One region of the Sphingomonas sp. NIBR02145 genome, then DNA from elsewhere that is predicted to be linked to it. Evidence: predicted binding sites of a transcription regulator. Region 1 holds the regulator's gene; each other region holds the start of a gene.

Region 1 (5,654 bases):
CCCTGTGGAGGGTGTCGCGCGACGGACGAACTCTGTCACTTGGCGCCCCTCGCCAGCTATACGTCATGGGGGCAGTGCCTCTAAGACACGACGTAGTAGCACTATTTAGTACACCAAGCGCCCTCAAGCTCTGCCCAACAAAAACACGCGTTTGCACGGGACCAGAGGTAGGACCAACCATGCGCGCACTGGAACACGATGGACCTTGGACGTCTCTGGTGACACCTGACCGTCGCCGAGGATGGGTTTATCTTTACGATATCGGCACGCAGTCGAATGAGATCGCATCTTTTTCCGGTGCAATGATCTCATATTATCGCGGTGATTATGATCAGGCCGCACGGTTGTTCGCTACAGTGGGGCGCACGACATCGGCAAATGCGGTCGTGCAGCAGGATGCAGCAGCACTACGCGCAGCCTCGCTTTCGCGCAGCGGTCTCCCCGCAGCGCCAGCAATCGATGCTGTGCGGCAGGCCGATCCCTATGCCGTTTATCCGCTGCAAGTAGCGATCATGGATGTGTTGAGCTCCTCCTACCCGAGCCATCGAGCCCGGGCGTTGGCTACTGAATTGCAATCCAAGATCGGGCTATTCGATGTCGACGATCCTTGGCCACGCCGCGCTCTGGCCCTGCTGGAAGCAGCTAAATGAAGGAGGCTAAAACATGATCAGCGTTCCTATGCGAATATTTGCCCTCGCCATGTCGGCTGCCGCGCCCTTGGCACTCGGCACCGCAAAGGCGGAAACCTGTTGGGACAGAGCATCGCTGGCAGACTACGATCCAGTTCTTATCAAGGCGATCCAGCAGCGATTGCGCGACCAAAACCTCTACGCCGGGTCAATCGACGGGAAGGCAGGACCCACAACGCGTGCTGCATTGGCGCGGCTGACCGGCCTTTCGCCGCAATCGGAGTTTCGGTTGGGGTCTGACTTGGTCCACAAAGTCTTCGGTCCTAATTTCACGGGAATCTATCACGACGAAGACCAAGATGCGTTGATTGAACAGCTGGGCCTTAAGCCTGACCCGTCCTATCGCAATCCGTGCAAGGTCCACGTAGTCGAGGAATAACGGAGTTCGGGTCGCCCCATAACAGCGTACAAGGCGCTCCACTGTGACCGAGATGAAGACTGCCTTCGGCCTCACCATCTACTGGCGCACCCCCGCCCGCTTGCCCTAGTCACCAACCATGGCCGCCGCCCTCGTCCCCGTCGCCGAAGCCCAGCAGCGCCTGTTCGTGCGCGCCGCCCCGCTTGCCGAGGAGGAGGTGCCGATCACTTTGGCCGCCGGGCGCTGGGTCGCGCGAGACATTCTCGCCCTCCGCACCCAGCCCGCCTCCGCCCTGTCGGCGATGGACGGCTATGCGATCCGCTTCGCCGACCTGCCCGGCCCGTGGGAGGTGATCGGCGAGAGCGCTGCCGGGCGTGGCTTTGCCGGCGAGGTCTCCCCGGGCCAGGCCGTCCGCATCTTCACCGGTGCGCCGCTGCCGTCCGGTGCCGACACCATACTCGTCCAGGAGGAAGCCGCGCGGGAGGGCGACCGCCTCACCCTTGCCGGCGAAGGCCCGCTGCGCCTTGGCGGCAATGTCCGTGCGCGCGGGCTCGATTTCAGCGAGGGCGATGTATTGCTCCGCGCCGGATCCCGGATCACCTCCGCCGCCCTCGCGCTTGCCGCCCTGGCCGGCCACGCGACCCTGCCCGTCCGCCGCAAGGTCCGGGTTGCGCTGCTCTCCACCGGCGACGAGCTGGTTCCGCCAGGCGCGCCGCTCGGGCCCGACCAGATCCCCGAGACCAACCGGCTGCTGCTCACCGCGATGCTGGCCGATCTTCCGGTCGAGCTGATCGACCTCGGCATCCTGCCCGATCGCCTGGGCGTGCTCGAGGCCGCGTTCCGCGCGCTCGACTGCGATCTGCTCGTCACCACCGGCGGGGCCTCGGTCGGCGATCATGACCTGGTTCGCCCGGCGCTGCTCGCGGCGGGAGCGGAGATCGATTTCTGGAAGATCGCGCTGCGCCCGGGCAAGCCGATGATGGCCGGGCGGCTCGGCGAGGCGATGCTGCTCGGCCTGCCCGGCAATCCGGTGTCGGTGTTCGCCACCGCGACTTTGTTCGTGCGGCCGCTGGTCGCGCATCTGGCGGGGGCCGCCGATCCCTTGCCGCGCAGCCGGTCGGTGCCGCTCGGCGAACCGCTGCCCGCCACGGGCGCGCGCGCTGACTATCTCCGCGCCGAGTTGGTCGAGGGCCGCGCCTTTGCCGCGACGATCCAGGACAGCTCGATGCTGCGCACGCTGGCACGGGCGACGTGCCTGATCGTGCGTCCGGCCGGGGCGCCGGAGGCGAAAACGGGCGACTCGGCGGAAATCCTCGACATCGCTTGACAAGCGCGCGGAACATTGCATAAACGTTCGCAGTCTGTTCCACGCCAGGAGAAACCGGATGCTCACGCGCAAGCAGCACGAGCTCATCTGCTTCATTGCCGATCGGCTTGCCGAGACCGGCGTCTCGCCTTCGTTCGAGGAAATGAAGGAAGCGCTCGATCTCAAGTCGAAGTCGGGGGTGCATCGGTTGATCTCTGCGCTGGAGGAGCGCGAGTTCATTCGCCGCCTGCCGAACCGCGCCCGCGCGCTCGAAGTGCTCCGCATGCCCGAGCGCGGCGATGCGAAGCCGGCCGCTGCGGCCAGGTCCGCCGCCCCCGCGGTGGCCGTTTCGAATCCCTCCCCTGCGGCCCAGATACCAGTTCCCGCGAACGATGTGATCGAGATCCCGCTCCACGGCCGCATCGCCGCGGGTACGCCGATCGAGGCGCTGGAAGGCTCGTCGATGCTCCCGGTTCCGGCGGCCTTGCTCGGCTCGGGCGAGCATTATGCGCTTGAGGTGGCCGGCGATTCGATGGTCGAGGCCGGCATTCTCGACGGCGACTATGCGCTGATCCGCCGTACCGAGACGGCGCGCGACGGCGAGATCGTCGTGGCGCTGATCGACGATGCCGAGGCGACCTTGAAGTATTTCCGCAAGGAAGGCGCGATGATCCGGCTCGATCCGGCCAATCGCGACTATAACGCCCAGCGCTACCGTCCCGATCAGGTCCGCGTGCAGGGCCGGCTGGCCGGCCTGCTGCGCAAGTACTGAGGCTCAGGCCAGGAACTCGTTCCAGGCGACCTTGCCGTCGCCATTGCGGTCGAGTTCCTGGAACGGCGCCACATCGGGCTGCCGGCCGAGGAATCGGAACAGGTTCCAAGCGGCGGCATATTCGGCGGGCGAAAGCGTGCCGTCATGATCGGCATCGAGCAGGTTGAAGCCGGCGCGGAACATCCTGAGCCGGTGCGCCGCGAATTCGGCGAAGCTGACCCTGCCGTCCCGATTGGCATCGGCCTTGGCCAGGGTGAAGTCGGACGCGGAAATGGCAAAGGGCCGCAACCCGCGAATATCGGGCATCGAGGCCCGGCGCAGCGGCAGCGCCATCACCCGATGCTCTCCGCACCGGATTCGCGGCTCGGCGCGCTTCGGACCGAATTCGTCGGGGGTGAGCACTCCGTCATGATTGCGATCGAACGCGGCATAGCTCGGCCGGAAATCCGGTGCGGCAGTCACCGCGACAGGCATGGCCAGCCCGATCGCCCCGATCATCCCTGCGGCGGCCAAGGGGCGACACCAGCGGCGCAACCGGCTTGGCGCAGGCGCGTCGCCGGCGAGATGCGCATCGACATAGCCGCGCACCACATCGCTCGCCGTCCGCCCTTCGGCCCGGCATTGCTCCATGAAGGCGCGCTTCACCGCATGGGGCAGCCGCACTTCGATCGTGTCGCTTTTCTTCGGGTTCCGGATCATGCTCCGAGGAGAACCCGAAGCCCCTGTCAGCGCCAGCGATTTCGTGTCCGGACAGGTGCAAGTCCCTGCTCCGGCACATAGACCGGCTGCACTTTCGGCGGGTCGCGCCAGGGATGCCGCCCTCCGCCACGCACCATCGCCACCCGACCGCTGGCAAAGGCAATCGCCAGCCCGCCGGTCCTGGCCAGCTGCGGCCGATCGAGCTTGAGCCAGCGCGGCGCGCAGCCCGCCGGCAGGCGCCGGTCGCTGATCACCACATCGACCTTGCGACATAGCGTAGTGAATTCGGCCCAGGGCAAGGCATAGCCGCTCCGCGTCGCCGCAACCCGCCACACCCGCGCCCCGGCACGATGCTCGATCAGGCACAAATCGAGGCTGCAAGCAGCCCCCGGCTGGTCGGACAAGGCAACCGGTTCGACATCGCTGCCGCCGGTTTCCGCGAGCATGTCGCGGGTATAGTCACCCGCCCGATCGCGCAGCAGCGCCATGCTGCCATCCGCCATGCGGATCGCGAGGTGCCGTCCGTCGCCGGTCACGATCAGATCCGGCGCCGGCGTGGCGAGCATCCAGCCCAACCCCATGACAAGCGGCACCGCCCCCGCCCAGCGCACGCCCGTCCGCCAAAGGGCCAGCCACAGCCCGCCCGCGACCATCAGCGCAAAGGCGCCGCCCGGCATGGTGGGGAACGCCGCGACCGCGCCCGGCGCGGCAGCCGTGGTCCGTGCTATCCAGAGCAGCAGCTGCAGCGCCTGATCGGTAAGCCACCAGGCCGGCCAGCCCAGCCCCGCCACATCGAGCAGCAGCGCCAGCGCTTCCAGGGGCATGATCACAAAGGTGGTGAGCGGGATCGCGACGATATTGGCGAGCGCGCCGTAAATCCCGGCCTGGTGGAAATGAAACAGCCCGATCGGCATCAGCGCGAGCTCCACCGCCACGCCGGTCAGCAGCAGCGAACCGATACCGCGCAGCAACGCCGCGCCCCGCCCCTCCTCGCGCTTGCCGAACCAGCGGTGCATGAATGGACTCTCGTGCAATGCGACGATCGCCGTCACCGCCGCAAAGCTCAGCTGGAAGCTCGCGCCCGCGAGCGCCTCGGGCCAAAGCAGCAGCACGATCACCGCACCCGCCGCAACCAGCCGCAGCGTGATCGCCTCACGCCCCAGGCTCAGCGCCAGCAGCACCAGCAGGGCGGCGACGCAGGAGCGGATCGTCGGCACTTCCGCGCCCGTGAGCAGCGTATAGCCGATCGCCGCCAGCGCACCTGCCCCCGCCGCAACCAGGGGCAGCCGCCAACGCAGCGCCAGGGTCGGGCTCAGGGCGAGCAACTTGAGCACCAGCAGCATTGCCGCCGCGGTCACCGCGGTCACGTGCAGCCCACTCACCGAAAGCAGGTGCGCAAGCCCCGAGCGTTGCATTGCCTCGACATCGCCCTCCGCGATCGCCCCCTGGTCACCCGTGGCGAGCGCACTGGCGATACCGCCCGCGCTGCCCTCGACTCGCGACTGGATATGCGCCGAAAGCGACGCCCGCAGATCGGCGCCCGCCGCCCGCGCCGGCGTCACAACCTCGACGGGATCGAAGCCCTTTCCGGTAGCGCCAAGTCCAGCGAACCACGCCGTACGCGCAAAATCATAGCCACCTGGTACCGAGGCCTCGGCTGGAGGCATCAGCCGGGCACGCAGCTTCACCACAGCATCCGGCGCCAGGCCGGCAGGCACGTCCCGCGTCTCGAGGTTCACCCGCACCCGCGGCGGCAGGTCTGTGCGGCCCGGCAGCAACGTCACCCGCACCACTTCGCGTGCGGGCATCCGCTCCACCCGCACCACGCGT
Region 2 (5,654 bases), 1.1 Mb from region 1:
CGGGAGCGGGTCGAGCACATGGCAACGCGTCCCGAGCTGCTCCAGCAACGCCTGCAACTGCCGGTGCTGCGCGAGCGCCTTGGCGGTATCGGTTTGATGGCCATCGCCCAGGCTGTCGCGCGTGACCGAGCAGCATGGCACCGGAGCGAGATAGGCGGGTCCGCACAGCAACACCTCGGATAGCGGATCGCTTTCGCTGCGGACCGACCAGCGCTGGGGATCGCGACGCGTGATCGCATGGGTGGGGATGGTCAGGAATTCGGGTTTCATAGGTCCTCGTCGAAGGCCCTTGCGGGTGCCTGCGCGCGCCGAAGCCAACGCGCGCCTGCGACCGGGGCCACCGTTCATAGGGCAGGCACCCGCGCGCGATCGGGATCGTACGTGTCCGGCTACCCAACGTTCTGGTCACCGCCCAACCCACAGGATCGCGCGAGGTTGCGGCCAAGCTCTGCAGTTTAACGTGCGTTAGGACGATTGGCTCGACGGAGCGGCATGGCAGTATCATTTGCTTCGATCGTGAAGAGCCCGAAGGCCGACTGTCATTTCGCCGATACGTCTTAGTAGCGCAAATATTCTCTGAGCTGGTGAGCAATATTACATGCGCGCGCCTCGTTTAAATTTGGTAGAATTGCCTCATTATCATTGAATGGCTTAATAATATTTGTCAGGTGACAGTGGTTCGCGCCTGAGTTGGCGCTAGCGCGAGTATAGAGGCGCGGGATCGATTAAGGAGGTTCGATTGATCGAACAGGCTCGCGAATGTAACCAGCGGGAACTCGCAGAGCTTCGCCGTCAGGCGCGCGTGCTGACGAGCGGCGTGTTTGGCATGAGCGGTGACGCCGAGCTCTCCCAAATCGTTGAGTGGGTCGCCGCAGAGACCGGTTTTCCCTTTTCCGCAGTGTCTATCGTCGACCGCTCCACATTGTGGCTAGCCGTCGCCTACGGCTTCGATCCTAGGGAGTTCGCCAGGCCGGACAGCTTCTGCGACGCCGCGATTGGAGTTCGCAATTACGCGCCTTTGTGTGTCCCCGATGCTTGGCACGAGCCACGCTTCAAGTTCGCTCCCGCCGTGCTTGAGATGAACGTGCGTGCCTATTTCGCCGCACCTCTCGTAACCAGCGATGGCTTTGCGCTGGGTACGTTATGCCTTCTGGACCAGAAACCCCGGACCGTGGACGCGAACGGCCTTGAGTTCCTGAAGGCCCTCGCAAGCCAAGCGACAGAGGTGATCGAGCGCGAAGCAAATGCGCTGGCATACGCCAAATATGCCATGGCCGAGCTCAGTACCCGCATCCGCTTCGCAGTTGCGGACCAGAACGATGCTGAGGTGGCCGTGCTTGATGAGGAACTTCGTCGGATGGAGGCGAAATTTGGGGCTCATTGGAAATAGAGGCTCCGGGGCTGGTCGCATGCAGCGCAAGATGTGCCCTTGGAACGGCTAGGGAAGCGCTGATATCGGTCGGGCGGCAGTCCACCGCTTGTCGGTCGCTCAGCCGGGCAGCCGCCCGTCCAGAAGCGGACAGGAGGCCAAAAGCCCCAATTCCGGACCGTCGTCGTTATGGCGATGCCGCACGTTGCGCGACGCTTCATCGGAGGCACGAACCAGTGAACACAAGTTTAGAGGCGATACCTCCAGGTTGATCTGAGTTAGCGCGCGCGCCGCTCGAATGGTTCACATCCCGGCGCGGCTGGAAAGGTGGCCTGCAGAATATGTCGGACGCCCCGAGAGCTCCATCAATCGAAAACCTAGTGGTCCGGCTTCTCCCGAACCGAGGGCATGGCACCGCAGTGCGATATGGGACCAGCGCTCTTATCATCCTTTCAGCGACGGGCCTTCGTTACGCGCTCGAGGGGCCGCTACAGCATTTTCCCCTGCTGCTATTCATTCCCGCGGTATTTCTCTGCGCACTGCTGTTTGACCGGGGGTCTGGATTCTTTGCGACTATCCTCAGCGCGGCGATCGCTGCCTATCTCTTCATAGAACCGAGATTCACACTCAACGTCGGGATGCAGGCGTGGCTGGCCTTGGCGATATTCGTCCTGATCGGATTTACGATGTCGGCCGTCACGGAGTTGTTGCGCAAGACGATCACGAAACTCAACGAAAGCGAGGCCGCTAAGGCATTGCTTCTGGAGGAACTCGCGCACCGCACAAAAAACGATCTCTCAATCATTTCTGCCGCCATGAATCTGCAAAGCCGCGCATCCAATAATCCCGAGGTCCGCGCGGCGCTCGACGCAGCCAACGCGCGGGTGCTCGTCGTGGCCCAAGCGCAGGAGCGGCTGCGCGAGAGCAGAAACTACCGACGGGTGAATCTTGCGGACTATGTCGGCGGATTGTGCCACGGGCTGGGAGATCTTTTGCGCGACGTGCGCCCCATTGCGGTGCGGGTGAAGTGCGACCCCATTGACGTGGCTGGACCCGTTGCAGTCCAACTCGGCCTGATCGTGAACGAACTGGTGACCAACAGTTTCAAATATGCGTATCCCGGCGAGAGCGGTGGGATCGTGAGGGTTGAGATCACCCAGAGGGACAGCGGCTTGGAGATCATCGTTTCGGATGATGGCATCGGTTGTGACAGCGAGAGCAAGCCCGGCCTCGGGTCCAAGCTTGTTCGACTCCTCGCGAAGCAACTCGGAGGCAAGGTGGAGCGGCGACACAGCGCTTCAGGGTTTACGACAGCCGTATTTATTCCGGATGTCGAGGGGGGGTGATCTAAGGTGCACGCCTGGACCCAGGATGGGATTGCTCACCTCCGTCTCTGTCCGGTCGACTAATCTCCCAAGTCTCGCAAGGCCGATCCTCGCAGAAGCCGCCCGTCCGCTTTCCACCCTTTGTTGGCCGCCCGGGTAGCAACGCGCCTGATGACGGGCGTGGGTAAAACCCATGGCTTGACGAAGGGACGATATGCGCGGAACATAATGGGAACGAACGAGTCGTTATTCCCTTATGCAAACCGCCGCTCCCTTTCCCGAGAATGATCGCGCACGCCTGCTCGCCGAGCTGAAGGCGCGTATCGCCGTGCCGGTGACGAGCGGTGCCCCATTGTTACCATTCGGGATCGAGGCGATCGACTCGCGGCTTGCCCATGGCGGGTTGGACGGTGGCGGCCTGCACGAGATCGCGGCTGCATCTCCCACCTTGGGCGACGATGCAGCGGCGACCCTGTTCGCTGCCGGTGTGGCCGCGCGTTTTGCCCGTGAAGCCACTGCGACCAGTGTCTGGGCTCTGACGAGCTTCGATCTCTACGCGCCGGGCCTTGAGCAGGCGGGGCTCCCGCCGACGAAGCTGATCTATTGCCAGGGCAGGGACGAGGTCATGGCACTCGCCCTTGCCGAGGATTGCCTGCGCGACGGGAGCTTTGCCGCGGTAGTTGCCGAGGTGAAGGCGGCCGACCAGACCGCAACCCGCCGGCTTCAGCTCGCTGCCGCGGATGGGCGCACGCCGATGCTGCTGCTGCGGCGCTGGGCGCGAAAGGCGCGCGATCCGCTCGAGATCCCGTCCGCAGCATGTACGCGCTGGCGGATCGGCTGCGCGCCGTCGGTGCCGTTGGCGCATCCTGGGGTCGGGCGGAGTTGCTGGTCGGTCGATCTTGTTCGCCAGCGCGGCGGCAATCCCTTTTCTCTTCTGGTCGAGGCTTGCGATGCCAAGGGTCGCCTCGCTCTACCTGCCCCAGTTCGCAATCGAGCGGCTGCGGCGGCTGGAGCGGCCAGTCGCGCCGCCTGAGCGGTTCTGGTCCACAGCATCCGTCCTGCCGCCGGCGGTCGACGATGACCCCGGGGCATGCTCGGTCCCGCGCGGCGGTGGCTGGCGACCCGGCTCCCGCTGGGCGCAGGACGCTGCGCATAGCCGGCAAGGGGAAGCGGAGCGGATTGCCAGGCTGCCGGCGCATCAGCGCCCGCCCATGCGGGAGCTTGGCCGGCGTTCTGAGCCGGCGCAGCATCCGTTTCGTGCCATGCCGCCAGATGAGGGGGCGCCCCCGCAGCCTGCAATGCCGAGGCCGACCCTGGAGCTTTGGGAACGCCCGACCGTCCTGATCGAGCGTGTTGGGCAGCGTGAAGTGGTGACGGCGGCCTGTCCGATTGCCTTGGCGCGGGATCTGGCGCCCGGCATGGCTGCGGCACACGCCCGCGCGCTGGTAGCGGATCTCGATGTGCGCGAAGCCGACCCGGAGGGCGATCAGGTCTGGCTTGAGCGTCTGGCGCTCCATGCCGTTGGCAGGTGGACGCCAATTGCCTCTCCCTCCGGTCCCGATGGGATCTGGCTCGACCTGACAGGGGCCACCCATCTGTTCGGGGGCGAGGCACGCTTTTGCCGGCGGGTGCTGCGATTCCTTGCGCGCCTCGGCTTCACGGCACGGATCGCAATCGCGGGTACCGCCGGAGCCGCCCATGCGTTCGCTCGCTTTGGGGGAGAACCAGTGACGATCCTGCCGTCCGGGCAGGAGGTCTCAGCGCTGGCGCATTTGCCGGTGGCCGCGCTTCGGCTCGAGGGCGAGGCGTTGGCATCGGCGGCACGTTTCGGGCTCGAGCGCATCCAGGATTTGCTGCCGATGCCGCGCGGACCATTGGCACGGCGTCTCGGCCTGGCGGCGCTTGCCCGGCTCGATCAGGCGCTGGGGCGCGCTGCCGAGCCCATCGTGCCGGTCATCGCGTTCGAGGCGCCGGAAGTATCCCGGCGGCTGCTCGAGCCTATTGGCACGCCCGAGGCAATCGCACAGGTAATCGCGGATCTTGTGGGAGACCTTGTCCTCGTGCTCGAGCGGCGGGGGCTGGGCGTGCGTACCGCCATGATCACGGCCGAGCGGGTTGATGGAGCCGACCAGCACCTCTCGATCGGGGCCGCACGGGCCACGCGGGATGGGCGGCATCTCAAGCGAATGTTCGGCCTGCGGATCGACCGGCTCGAGCCCGGTCTCGGCATCGAGGCAATGCGGCTGACAGTGCCGCATAGCGAGCCGCTCGGCGCGCGTTCGGGCGCGGCCCTGCTGGCGGATGAGAACGTGCCTGCTGACCTGGCCCCGGCCGTTGACCAGCTTACCGGCAGGGCCGGGGAGGGCGCGGTGTTTCGCCTGGGGCTGGAGCAGAGCGACGTCCCCGAACGCGCCGTCCGGCGGTTGGCGCCTCTTGTCGATCCGGAAGGCTGGCCGGTCTGGAAGCGGCCGGTACGAATCCTGCGCCAGCCCGAACTGCTAACCCATGTGGTGGCGCTGCTGCCTGACCATCCGCCGCGCCGCTTCACTTGGCGGGGCAAGGCGTATCGCGTCATGGCCGGCGACGGGCCTGAGCGCATCCATGGCGAATGGTGGCGGACCGACCGGGAGCTTTGGGCGATCCGCGACTATTTCCGGGTCGAGGTCGAGGGCGGCCAGCGCTTCTGGCTGTTCCGCCGGGGCGACGGCGTCGAGGCCGAGACCGGCGACCTAAGCTGGCACCTGCATGGCTTTTTCGGCTGATGGCACAGGTTCAGCGAACGGTGCCTCAATCGCCCGGGTCAGGTGGCCAGTCAATCGCCTCCAGCTTCTCCAGGACATCTGCAAAGCTTTCGCCATCCTCGACCGGGATCGCCCGGGTAAAGCTGCTTCCCAGCCTCTCCAGGTCGAACGCGGTCAGAAGCCCGACGGCGACGATGTTTTTTCGATTGTCCATGGCGC
Region 3 (5,654 bases), 1.1 Mb from region 1:
AATAGGCGACCCCCTTGCGCGACCGGCGGTCGGCGAGTTCGGCGTCGAGCTCGAACGAGACCCAGCTCGCAAGGTCCTGATGGCCGGTCAGTACGCCGCTGACCTGCCGATATCCGCTGCCGAGCATCTGAGACGGGGCAAGGCCGCGCGTATAGTCCCGCTGGTCGGCGTAGATCGGCGTCGCCTTGCTATAGTCGATCGCGGCCATGAAGCCGCCGCCGGTCCAGCGCGCGCCGCCGACCCCCGAATATTGCTGCTGGACATTGCCCCCATCGGCCGAGCCGCCGATGCGCGCGCTCGCCTGGATACCATCATAGTCGCGGCGCAGAATGAGGTTGGCGACGCCGCCGACCGCGTCCGAGCCGTACAATGCCGAGGCCCCGTCGGTGATGACCTCGATGCGCTCGAGTGCCGCCAGCGGAATGATCGAGATATCGACGCCCTGGTTGACGGCGTCGTAAGGAAGGCGGTGACCGTTGATGAGCGTCAGCGTCGCGTCGGAGCCCAGCCCGCGCAGGTTGAGCGTGGTCGCGTTGTTAAGGTTGTTGTAGCCGCCCTGGTCACCGCCCCCCGCGACCCCGGGGTTCTGCCCGCCGGTGAAATTCTGGGGGATGATCCGCGAAATGCTCGCCATGTCCGGAAGGCCCTGCTCCTCGAGGCCGCGGCGCGTCATCACGATTACCGGCGAGGGGCCGGTGGCGCCGCGGATGCGCGTGCCCGTCACCATGATCGCCGGGTCGGTGCCGTCCTCCGCAGCTGCTCGGGCGCGCACCCTGACGACGAGCGCCCCGGCCTGCTGCTCGACGACGAGGTCAGTGCCCGCGATCGCCCGGCGAACCGCCTCCTCAATAGTGAACCTGCCCCGGATCGCCGGTGCCTGGCGGCCGCGGATATCGGCGTCGGCGAACAGGATCTCGCGGCCGCCCTGGCGGGCGAGCGCACGCAGCGTTGCGCCAAGGTCTTGCTGCGCCAGCTCGAAGGCGATCGATGCCTCCTGCGCGCTTGCCGGCAGGATCGCCATGCCGGCCGGGATCGCCGTCGCGCCGAGCAGCGCGGCGCAGAATGCTTTTCTCGAGACTCTCATTTCCACCCTCCCAATCGCCGAGCTTCGTGCGGCGTTGGGGGGATTGACGGGCGGGCCGGCGGAATACGGGGTCGGATCACAAAATATTTTTCTTGGCTGACGGCCCCGTAACGACCCGAGGATTCGTCTCTGCGCGAACGGCCCGGCCCGCGTTTTCGGCAAGCCGGTCCGGACCTCGGCGTCGGGCCCCGTTCTTGACGGCCCGGCATTCTTCCGAACAAAAAGGGAACGAATCAACCTCTTGTCGAGTCTTGGACCTTCATGCGGCAGCCAGCTGTCATTGCCGATCTGCGTTCACGCATCGCCGCCATCGAAGGCGTAGGGCAGCGGCACGCAGCGGTACCGTTCGGGATCGCGTCGCTCGACGGGCGGCTTCCGGGCGGCGGCCTGGCGACCGGCGCGCTCCATGAGGTCGCCGGCAGTGATGCGCTGTGCGACGACGCCGCCGCCACCGTCTTCCTTGCCGGCATCCTCGCCCGGATCGAGGGTCCGGTCTTCTGGTGCCTCAGATGGCGCGACCTGTTCGCGCCCGCGCTCGACCTGGCAGGCCTGCATCCGGACCGCGTCGTCCATGTCGAGGCGGGCAGCGACGCGAACGTCCTGCTGGCGATGGAGGAGTGCCTGCGCCATCCCGGGCTCGCCGGGGTGGTGGGAGAGGTCGCCAAGCTCACGACGACGGCATCGAAGCGGCTGCAGCTTGCCGCCGAGAGCTCGGGCACCACGGCCTTCGTGTTCCGCCGGGCCTTCCCGGTCGATGCCGTCGCGGAAGGCACCGCGGCGGTCACTCGCTGGCGCGTGCTCGCCGCGCCCAGCGAGCCGCTCGGCATCCCCAGCCTCGGCCGCGCCCGCTGGGACCTGCGCCTCGAGCGGGTGCGCGGCGGCGAGCCCAAGTCCTGGATCGTGGAGGCCTGCGATGCGCAGGGTCGTCTCGCTCTACCTGCCAAGCTGGTCGACCGACCGGCTGCGGCGGACGAGCGGCGTCTCGCGAGCTGAGTCTCGCGACGCCGCGCCGGCCGGCGACCGGCCGCTCGTCACCGCGCTCCCCGATCATGGCCGCAAGATCGTAGCCGCGATCGATCCCGCTGCGCGCAGCTTAGGCATAGCGCCCGGCATGACCGTCACCAGGGCGCGCAGCCTGGCGCCCGGGCTGATGGTGGTCGATGCCGATCCGGAAGGCGATCTCGCCGCGCTCCGGCGCCTCGCCTTGTGGTGCTCGCGCTATTCCCCCGTCGTCGCCCCCGATCCGCCCCGGGGCATCTGGATCGACGTCACCGGCTGCGCGCCGCTGTTCGGTAGCGAGCGCGCGCTGCTCAAGGACCTGCACCGCCGCATCGCCGGCGCCGGCTTCGCTGTACAGGTCGCGGTGGCCGATACGCCGGGCTGCGCCCATGCGGTCGCCCGGCACGTGCTTGCCGGCCGGCCGGTCGCGATCCCCCCTGGCGACCAGCGCAAGGCGATGGCGCTGCTGCCCCTCGCGGCGCTGCGGCTCGAGGCGCCGCTGGTCGAAGGGCTGCGCAAGCTCGGCTTCGAGCGGATCGAGCAGATCCTCGCGACGCCGCGCGGCCCGCTCGCCCGCCGGTTCGGCCGGGTGCTGCACCAGCGGCTCGACCAGGCGCTCGGCCACGCGCCCGAGCCGATCGAGCCGATCTTCGCGCCGCAGGTGCCGCGCGCCCACCGCGCCCTGCTCGAGCCGATCGCGACGCCGGAGGCGTTCGGCCGGGTGATCGGCGACCTCGTCGGCGACATAACCGCGCAGCTCGTCCGGCTCGGCAAGGGCGCGCGCCGGCTCGACTGCCATTTCCAGCGCGTCGACGGCCAGACGCAGGCGATCCGCGTCGGTACCGCCACGCCGACGCGCGACGCTGCCCATCTCGCCCGGCTGCTCCAGGCGCGTATCGACCAGATCGAGCCGGGGCTCGGCATCGAGGCGATGACCCTGGTAGCGCAGCTCGTCGAGCCGCTGGCCGCCGCCCAGGCCGATCTTGCCCGCGCCGGCCGTCGCGAGGCGGACGTGGCGGGCCTGGTCGACACGCTCGCGAACCGCTTCGGCGAAGCGAGCCTTCGCCGCGCCGCGCCCTTGCCGGGCGGCATGCCCGAGCGGTCGGTGGCGACCTTGCCCGCGCTCGCCCCTGCCGCAGGCGCGCGCTGGGCCGACGACCTGCCGCGCCCCGGCCGGCTGATCGATCCACCCCAGCCGATCCAGGTGACGGCGATGCTGCCCGATCATCCGCCGGCGATGTTCGTCTGGCGACGCAAGCGCTACCGGGTGGTCCAGGCCGACGGGCCCGAGCGCCTGCACGGCGAATGGTGGCGCGAGGGCGGCACGGAAGCACGGGCGCCTTATTCGGTGCGTGATTATTTCCAGGTCGAGGTCGAGGGCGGCGGGCGCTACTGGCTGTTTCGCCTCGGCGATGGCGAGCGCGGCGCCACCGGCCCGATGACCTGGTTCATCCACGGTGCCTTTGCCTGATCGTGCCGGGACGGGCCAGGTGCCGAAAGGACGTCGGCTCGACCTCGGGGAACGCATGCGGACGCGCCGCCTGCGTCCTCGCGACGGGCCCGGCGATGCCGAAAAAAATTCTCCGAAAGAGGTCTTGAAGCCGTCTTTGCAAAAACCATCTTCGCGTCGCCGGACGCGAAAACTCGGTCCGGCAGGACCTGAGGGCACCGGCTCTCTCCCGGTGCGCCTCGTGCTCAAATTGCTCATATGGAGGATTTGGATATGAGGACTTTCGACTTTTCGCCCTATCGCCGCTCGACGGTCGGCTTCGACCGTCTGTTCGACCTGCTTGAGGCAGGCGCGCGCGGCGAGACCGACAGCTACCCGCCGTTCGATATCGAGCAGGCCGGTGAGGACCGCTATCGCATCACCCTGGCGGTCGCGGGTTTTCGCCCCGACGAGATCGAGATCGTGGCGCAGAGCAACCAGCTCAGCGTGACCGGCCGCAAGGAAGAGGAGGAGGGCGACACCGGTCGCTTCCTGCACCGCGGCATCGCCACGCGCGCCTTCGAACGCCGCTTCCAGCTGGCCGACTTCGTCGTCGTCGAGGATGCGCAGTTCGACAACGGCCTGTTGCGGATCGCGCTCAAGCGCGAAGTCCCCGAGGCGATGAAGCCCCGGCGCATCGCGATCGGCGGCACGGCTTCCGCGCCCGCCAACGATCGGCTGGAGGGCCCTTCCACACCCGTAAGCGAGGCCGAGCCCGCAGACCGCGAAGCGGCGTAAGCCGACATGCCCGCCTGGCAAGGGCGGGCATGTCCCGATTGACCGCATCGAGGAGGATTCGACGATGACCGTCCATTTCCTGGGGCTGCTGCGCGATCCGCGGGAACTGGTCGAGCACCCGCAACTCGAGCCCGAGGTCAAGCGTGCCATCCTGGCGTCCTGGGCCTCGGACGCACACGCCGTCCGCTCGCAACCCAGGCTGCGCAAGCCGCCCGAGCTCAGCGATCCCGTCCCCGTGGGCGAGCTGCTCGCGGCGCTCCGCCAGCTCGACGCGGGCCAGCCCGGAGCCGCCTGACATGCCCGGGACGATCGCCCCGGAGATCGTCGCGTGCATCGCACGCGGCGGCCAGCCCAGCGAGGCCGATCTGCAGCGGGTGGCGGCGCACATCCGGCGCGATCTCGAGACCGCGCTCGGGTTCGGCAGACGGCCCGGACCATCGGCGCCGGATCGGGTCGCCACCGAGGCAATCCGCGCGGCGCGTGCCGCGCTGGAAGGTGCTCCCTGAAACAGGACGCCGGCTGCCTTAGGCAGCCGGCGCCCAGTCTTTCGGAAATAGCGCGACGCCGATATCGTCCGCGCGTCGCGCCGCGCCGTCAGTGAAGGCTGCCGCGCCGCACCAGGTTGACGATGCCGAGCAGCGAGACCAGGAACGAGGTCACCGTCAGCGGCGCGTTGTTGATCGAGCCGCCGGCGACGACGAGGCCGCCGATAAAGGCGCCGACGATCCCGACCACGATGTTGAGGAAGACGCCCGGCTGTGCATCGGTCCGCATGATCATGCTCGCGAGCCACCCGATCACGCCGCCCACGACCAGCCACAAAATGAATCCCATCGACCTTCTCTTTGCGCAGGGCGAGACGCGCCGGCCACGGTGCAGGTTCCCGCACGCCGGAGCCCGAAGCCGGACGGCGCCGTCAATAGCGCGCCAGCAGGCGCTCGACCGTCGGGCGGGTCGTCGTCTCCTTGCCATGGTCCTGGGCGATGTCCTTCTCGAGCGCGTCGCGGATCTCGCAGATCTGCGCATCGGTCAGGTGCTCGATGCCGACGAACTCGCCGCGCGCCTTGTCGACGGCGCGCAGCAGTTCGTCGAGCTTGGCCTGCATCGCGGCGCCGTCGCGGTTCTGGCTGTTCTGGATCAGGAAGACGGCGAGGAAGGTGAGCACGGTCGTCGCGGTGTTCACGATCAGCTGCCAGGTGTCCGAATAGTGGAGCAGCGGACCGCTCGCGGCCCAGAGCAGCACGAACGCGACCGAGATGATGAAGGCCAGGGGATGCCCCATCAGCGAGGCTGAGCGGCTCGCTACGCGCGTGAAGAATTGGTCCATCTTTTCCTCCTTGCTCA
Region 4 (5,654 bases), 1.1 Mb from region 1:
GTACTTCGGTTGCCAGCCGTTGCTGCCCATTCTGATGACGACCGGCTATAACGAGGATCTTGTCGCGGATATTCCGCGCGGCACACAGCTCGACGTGGTCGGCAAGCCCTATCGCAAGGGGAGCTAGCGGACCGGGTTCGGATCGCGCTCGACCGCCGCAGCAGCCGTCGCGGGACGATATGGGCGACTTCGGACCCAAGGAGGGCTAGGCGGCGTCCCGCACGTCGACCAGCCCGGCGAAGGTGCCGCGGATCGACGGATCGGTATCCCGGCAAAGTGCGGCGATACGGCCGCCGAACTGGTCCTGCGTCTCCTGGAAGCTGCGGCGGGCCATCGACCATTCGCCGAATTCGCGCCGCGTGGTTTCGCGCCGCGAGAGAAGCACCAGCGCATGGTGGCGAGGGTCGGCGATGATGCGAAGGAAGACGTCCTCGACCGCGGTCTTCGGTCCTTCGAGCGCCTGGAGAAACCGACGCCCATCGGTGTAGAGAAGGCCGGTGATCTCGTCGCGCGCATTGTTGCGCTGCGCCTGTGCAAGGAGCTGGTCGAGATCGATGACTTCGTTCTTGCGCGCCGAGCTGATGTAGAGAAGTTGCAGCATCGAATTCTCCTTGCAGAGGTCATCTGGGCGCTAACTACCTAATAAATCACGAATTAACCCAGATCAGGACTCGTGTCGGGCAAACGGTATCGTGGGTTCGAGCGTGATAGGGGGCGAACTTGCCTGCCGCGCTATGATGGGCGAACTCCGCTATGGACCGTGCATGGCAGCAAGCCGGCGGAGCGAAGATCATGTCTCGCCGTGCGACGCAGGATCGGCAACCAACAGGACGCCGCGGCCCGAGGCGGCCAGCTCGACCTGGTCGAGCTGGCGCAAGAGATCGTCGAACCCTCCATCGGCCGGCACTGGTATCGCGCCCCGGAAGCTTTCTCCCAGCCGTTCCGGGTCCTGCCGGGTAAGCAGACCAATGGCGACGATACGAGGATCCGACACAATGATTTCCTGCACTTAGCTGACTTCAGGGCATACTTTCCACGCGGTGATATCAACCCCTTGGCAACGCGCACGTTCCGCCCACAGTCATAACTGGCCCGCCGTTTGAGCTATGCTCGCCCCTCGGGCGCGCTCCGGTCGTGGCGCATCCTGCGGCCCGGAGGAGCCGGACAATTTCCAGCAATCTCCGCCTTCTAGCGGGATTTGCGCGGCCGTGCCCATGCGCGCTATGGCGGCGCAGCGCCTTCTTTTCAGGGAATAATATGGTCCAATCGCCGCTCGAGGATCCTGTCGCAAACCGGTTCGAGATACTGGTCCAGTCGGTGATCGACTATGCGATCTACATGCTCGATCGCGAAGGCCGGATCGTCACCTGGAACGCGGGTGCCGAGCGGCTCAAGGGCTATGCCGCAGAGGAGATCGTCGGCGAGCATTATTCGCGTTTCTTTACGCCGGAGGATCGCGCGGCCGGGCTTCCCGCCAAAGCGCTTGCCAAGGCGGCCGACGAGGGGCGGTCGGAGGTCGAGGGCTGGCGAGTGCGCAAGGACGGCAGCCGGTTCTGGGCGCATGCGGTGCTCGACCCGATCCGCGCCGAGGATGGGACGCTGGTCGGGTTCGCCAAGATCACGCGCGATATCACCGAGCGGCGCCAGCTCGAACAGGCGCGCCTGGCCAGCGAACTGCAATTCCGCATGCTCGTGCAGGGCGTACACGACTATGCCATCTACATGCTCGATCCGAGCGGACGCATCACGAGTTGGAACGCCGGCGCCCGCGCAATCAAGGGCTATGAGGAGCAGGAGGTGCTGGGCGAGCATTTCTCGCTCTTCCACACCGAAGAGGATCGCGCGCGGGGCACGCCGGCCATGGCGCTCGAGACGGCACTGCGCGAAGGCAAGTTCGAGGCCGAGGCTCGCCGCGTCCGCAAGGATGGATCGCTGTTCTGGGCCCATGTCGTCATCGATCCGATCTACGACGAGGTCGGCACCCATATCGGCTTCGCGAAGATCACGCGCGACGTGACCGAGCGCAAGCTCGCGCAGGACGAGCTGCGCGACACCCAGGCCGCGCTCCTCCAGTCGCAGAAGCTCCAGGCACTCGGCGAGCTGGCCGGAGGCATCGCGCACGACTTCAACAATCTGATGACCGTGATCCGCGGCTCGACCGATTTCCTTCTGCAGCAGCCGGACCTGCCCGCCGAAAAGCGTAACCGCTATCTCCACGTCATGCTGGAGACCGCCGAGCGCGCCGCCAGCCTGACTTCGCAGCTTTTGGCCTTTGCGCGGCGCCAGCCGCTCGAGCCCGAGGTTCTTGATCTGAGCGTTCGTCTCGATGCGGTGGCCGAGATGCTCCAGCGTACGCTGGGCGGCAATGTCGCGCTCGAGCTCGACCTGGCGCCGGCGCTCTGGCCGGTCGAGATCGATCCGACGGGGCTGGAGACTGCGTTGCTCAATGCGGTGTTGAATGCGCGCGATGCGATGCCGAACGGAGGCCAGATCCGTCTCGTGACGAGCAACCTTTCGCGGCCCGAGGGCGACATGGTGTGCCTTGCGATCAGCGATACCGGGGAGGGCATCGCGCCCGAGAAGCTGGAGCGCGTTTTCGAGCCCTTCTTCACGACCAAACCGGCCGGAAAGGGCACCGGGCTCGGCCTGTCCCAGATCCATGGGTTCGCCGTGCAATCCGGGGGTTCCGCAACCATCGAATCGGAGCTCGGCCACGGCACGACGGTCCGCATTCTGCTGCCCCGGACCGACAAGCCGGCGCAAAAGGGGGCAGAGCTCGATCCCCAAGTCTCGATTTCCGCCGGCCTCAATGTGCTGCTGGTCGAGGATAGCGACCATGTCCGCTATTTCGCGCGACAGCTGCTCGAGGATCTCGGTTGCGAGGTGGTCGAGGCTGCGAGCGGCGAGGAAGCGCTCGAGCGCCTGAGAGACAACTCGGTCGACCTGATATTCTCCGACATCGTCATGCCGGGCATGAACGGCTTGGAATTTGCCAAGCGCGTGCGCGAGCAGAACGATCGGGTCGCGGTGCTGCTGGCGAGCGGCTATAGCAGCAAGCAGTTCATTCCCGCGGACCAGCGGGAATTTCCCATTCTTCGCAAGCCATACAAGCTCCAGACGCTTGCGGTGGCGATCCGCACGTTGCTGGCGCAGGGCGACTAGGCGGCGGTCGGCCCCGGACACGAGCGTCGGTCCGGGGCAATGAGGCCTGAGGATCGATTCGACCCGGCCGGCAAGAACATATAAGGAACACCGTTCCTCTTGCCGACTCGTCCCATGTCCAGCCCCTCTTATGTCGAACTCCAGGTAACCACGCATTTCAGCTTCCTGCGCGGCGCCTCCTCGCCCGAGGAATTGTTTGCTGCGGCGGCGCTGCTCGGTCTTCCCGCGCTCGGTATCGCCGATCGCAACTCGGTCGCGGGAATCGTGCGCGCCTGGGACGCCCAGAAGGCGACCGGCGTGCGCTCCATTGCCGGCTGCAGGCTCGATCTGGCCGATGGCACAGCCCTGCTCGTCTATCCGACCGACCGGACCGCCTGGAGCCGGCTCACACGCCTGCTTTCGATCGGCAAGAGCCGGGCCGGCAAGGGCGCCTGTCATCTCGACTGGGGCGATATCGAGACCTGGAACCAGGGACTTATCGGCGTGTTGGTTCCGGACCGGGCCAATGCCGATACTCTGGCGGCATTGGACCGGACCAGCCGTATCTTCGCCGACCGATCCTATCTGGCGCTTGCGCTGCGCCGCGGCCCGCGCGACGCGGTGCGACTGCGCGACCTGTGCGAAATGGCGGCGAAGGCGCGGGTCGCCACCGTGGCGACGGGCGATGTGCTCTATCACGCGCCGGAGCGGCGTTTGCTGCAGGACGTGGTCACCTGCATCCGGAAGAAATGTACGGTCGATGCGCTGGGCGACCGCCGCGAAAGGATCGCCGACCGGCACCTGAAGACCGGCGCGGAGATGGAGCGGCTGTACCGCCGCTATCTCGGCGATACGCGTCCGGTCGTACGAAGCCTCGAGATTGCGGAGCGCTGCAGCTTCGACCTCGAGCACCTCCGCTATCAATATCCCGACGAGATCAAGGGGGCGGGGCGCACCCCCCAGCAGGAGCTGGAGCGGCTGACCTGGGAGAAGGCCCCCGGGCGCTATCCGGACGGCGTGACGCCGAAGATCCGCGCGCAGCTCGAGCATGAGCTGCGCCTCATAGGCCAGCTCGACTACGCGCCCTATTTCCTGACCGTCCATTCCATCGTCGCCTTCGCGCGCTCGCGGGACATCCTCTGCCAGGGCCGGGGCTCGGCCGCCAACTCGGCGGTATGCTATTGCCTCGGCATCACGTCGATCGATCCGGTCCGCTCCGAACTTCTGTTCGAGCGCTTCGTCAGCGCCGAGCGCAGGGAGCCGCCGGATATCGACGTGGACTTCGAACATGAGCGGCGCGAGGAAGTGATCCAGTGGATCTACGAGACTTATGGCCGTGACCGCAGCGCGCTCACCGCGGTCGTCAGCCGCTACCGCGCGCGCGGGGCGGTACGCGAGGTCGGCAAGGCGCTGGGGCTCAGCGAGGACATGACTGCCGGGCTGGCGAGCCAGGTCTGGGGCTGGAGCCGCGAGGGTGTCACTTCCGTCCAAGCCGAGGAACTCAATCTCGACATGGCAGATCCCCGGCTCGCGCTCACGCTCGAGCTGGCGCGGCAGCTGATCAACACGCCGCGGCACCTCTCCCAGCACCCCGGCGGCTTCGTGCTGACCCGGGACCGGCTCGACGACCTGGTGCCGATCGAGCCCGCCGCAATGGAGGACCGCCAGGTCATCGAATGGGACAAGGACGACATCGACGCTTTGGGCTTCATGAAGGTCGACGTGCTGGCGCTCGGCATGCTGAGCTGCATGCGGCGCGCCTTCGAATTCCTCGAGGCCGACAAGGGCGTCGCGCTCGACCTCGCGACCATCCCGGCGGAGGATCCGGCTACCTATGCGATGATCCGCAAGGCCGACACGCTCGGCGTCTTCCAGATCGAGAGCCGCGCGCAGATGGCGATGCTGCCGCGCATCAAGCCGCGCACCTTCTACGACCTGGTGATCGAGGTCGCGATCGTGCGCCCGGGCCCGATCCAGGGCGACATGGTCCACCCCTATCTCCGGCGTCGCGAGGGCAAGGAGGCGGTCACCTATCCGAAGGAGGAACTGCGCCGCGTGCTCGAGAAGACGCTCGGCGTACCGCTTTTCCAGGAGCAGGCGATGCGCGTTGCGATCGAATGCGCCGGCTTCTCGGCGAGCGAGGCGGACCTGCTCCGCCGCGCCATGGCGACGTTCAAGCTGACCGGTGGCGTCAGCCATTTTCGCGACAAGCTGATCGACGGCATGGTCGCGCGCGGATACGCCCATGACTTCGCCGAGAAGACCTTCAAGCAGATCGAGGGTTTCGGTAGCTATGGCTTTCCCGAGAGCCATGCGGCGAGCTTCGCGCTCATCGCCTATGCCTCGAGCTGGATGAAATGCCATCATCCCGACGCCTTCTGCGCAGCGTTGCTCAATGCCCAGCCGATGGGTTTCTACGCGCCCGCACAGATCGTCCGGGACGCCCGCGAGCACGGCGTCGAGGTGCGCCCGATAGACGTCAACGCCAGCCGCTGGGACTGTACACTGGAGCC

What was found. The regulator LexA, encoded in region 1, represses DNA repair genes until DNA is damaged. The targets are predictions, from matches to a motif close to GTTCCNCNCTTGTTCT.
Region 2: a site for LexA is predicted at 2,915-2,930, ahead of O3305_RS07105 (ImuA family protein). Genes of this name have one in related genera too.
Region 3: a site for LexA is predicted at 1,299-1,314, ahead of O3305_RS19945 (ImuA family protein). Genes of this name have one in related genera too.
Region 4: a site for LexA is predicted at 3,236-3,251, ahead of O3305_RS20150 (error-prone DNA polymerase). Genes of this name have one in related genera too.

The regions. Positions count from the first base shown of each region.
Region 1 covers NZ_CP114791.1:484,648-490,301, reverse strand. Annotated here, with positions in the region: gene O3305_RS02355 (hypothetical protein) at 1-650, shown strand, start outside; gene O3305_RS02350 (peptidoglycan-binding domain-containing protein) at 664-1,068, shown strand; gene O3305_RS02345 (molybdopterin molybdotransferase MoeA) at 1,187-2,374, shown strand; gene lexA (transcriptional repressor LexA) at 2,433-3,125, shown strand; gene O3305_RS02335 (EF-hand domain-containing protein) at 3,129-3,824, opposite strand; gene O3305_RS02330 (ComEC/Rec2 family competence protein) at 3,851-5,654, opposite strand, start outside.
Region 2 covers NZ_CP114791.1:1,605,551-1,611,204, reverse strand. Annotated here, with positions in the region: gene O3305_RS07120 (dimethylarginine dimethylaminohydrolase family protein) at 1-270, opposite strand, end outside; gene O3305_RS07115 (GAF domain-containing protein) at 740-1,390, shown strand; gene O3305_RS07110 (sensor histidine kinase) at 1,789-2,715, shown strand; gene O3305_RS07105 (ImuA family protein) at 2,951-3,727, shown strand; gene O3305_RS07100 (DUF6504 family protein) at 3,993-5,456, shown strand; gene O3305_RS07095 (hypothetical protein) at 5,482-5,649, opposite strand.
Region 3 covers NZ_CP114791.1:4,360,466-4,366,119, forward strand. Annotated here, with positions in the region: gene O3305_RS19940 (TonB-dependent receptor) at 1-1,084, opposite strand, end outside; gene O3305_RS19945 (ImuA family protein) at 1,346-2,077, shown strand; gene O3305_RS19950 (Y-family DNA polymerase) at 1,998-3,554, shown strand; gene O3305_RS19955 (Hsp20 family protein) at 3,807-4,310, shown strand; gene O3305_RS19960 (hypothetical protein) at 4,375-4,605, shown strand; gene O3305_RS19965 (hypothetical protein) at 4,607-4,816, shown strand; gene O3305_RS19970 (GlsB/YeaQ/YmgE family stress response membrane protein) at 4,905-5,144, opposite strand; gene O3305_RS19975 (low affinity iron permease family protein) at 5,227-5,637, opposite strand.
Region 4 covers NZ_CP114791.1:4,394,038-4,399,691, forward strand. Annotated here, with positions in the region: gene O3305_RS20135 (BLUF domain-containing protein) at 206-601, opposite strand; gene O3305_RS20140 (hypothetical protein) at 791-994, opposite strand; gene O3305_RS20145 (hybrid sensor histidine kinase/response regulator) at 1,258-3,162, shown strand; gene O3305_RS20150 (error-prone DNA polymerase) at 3,277-5,654, shown strand, end outside.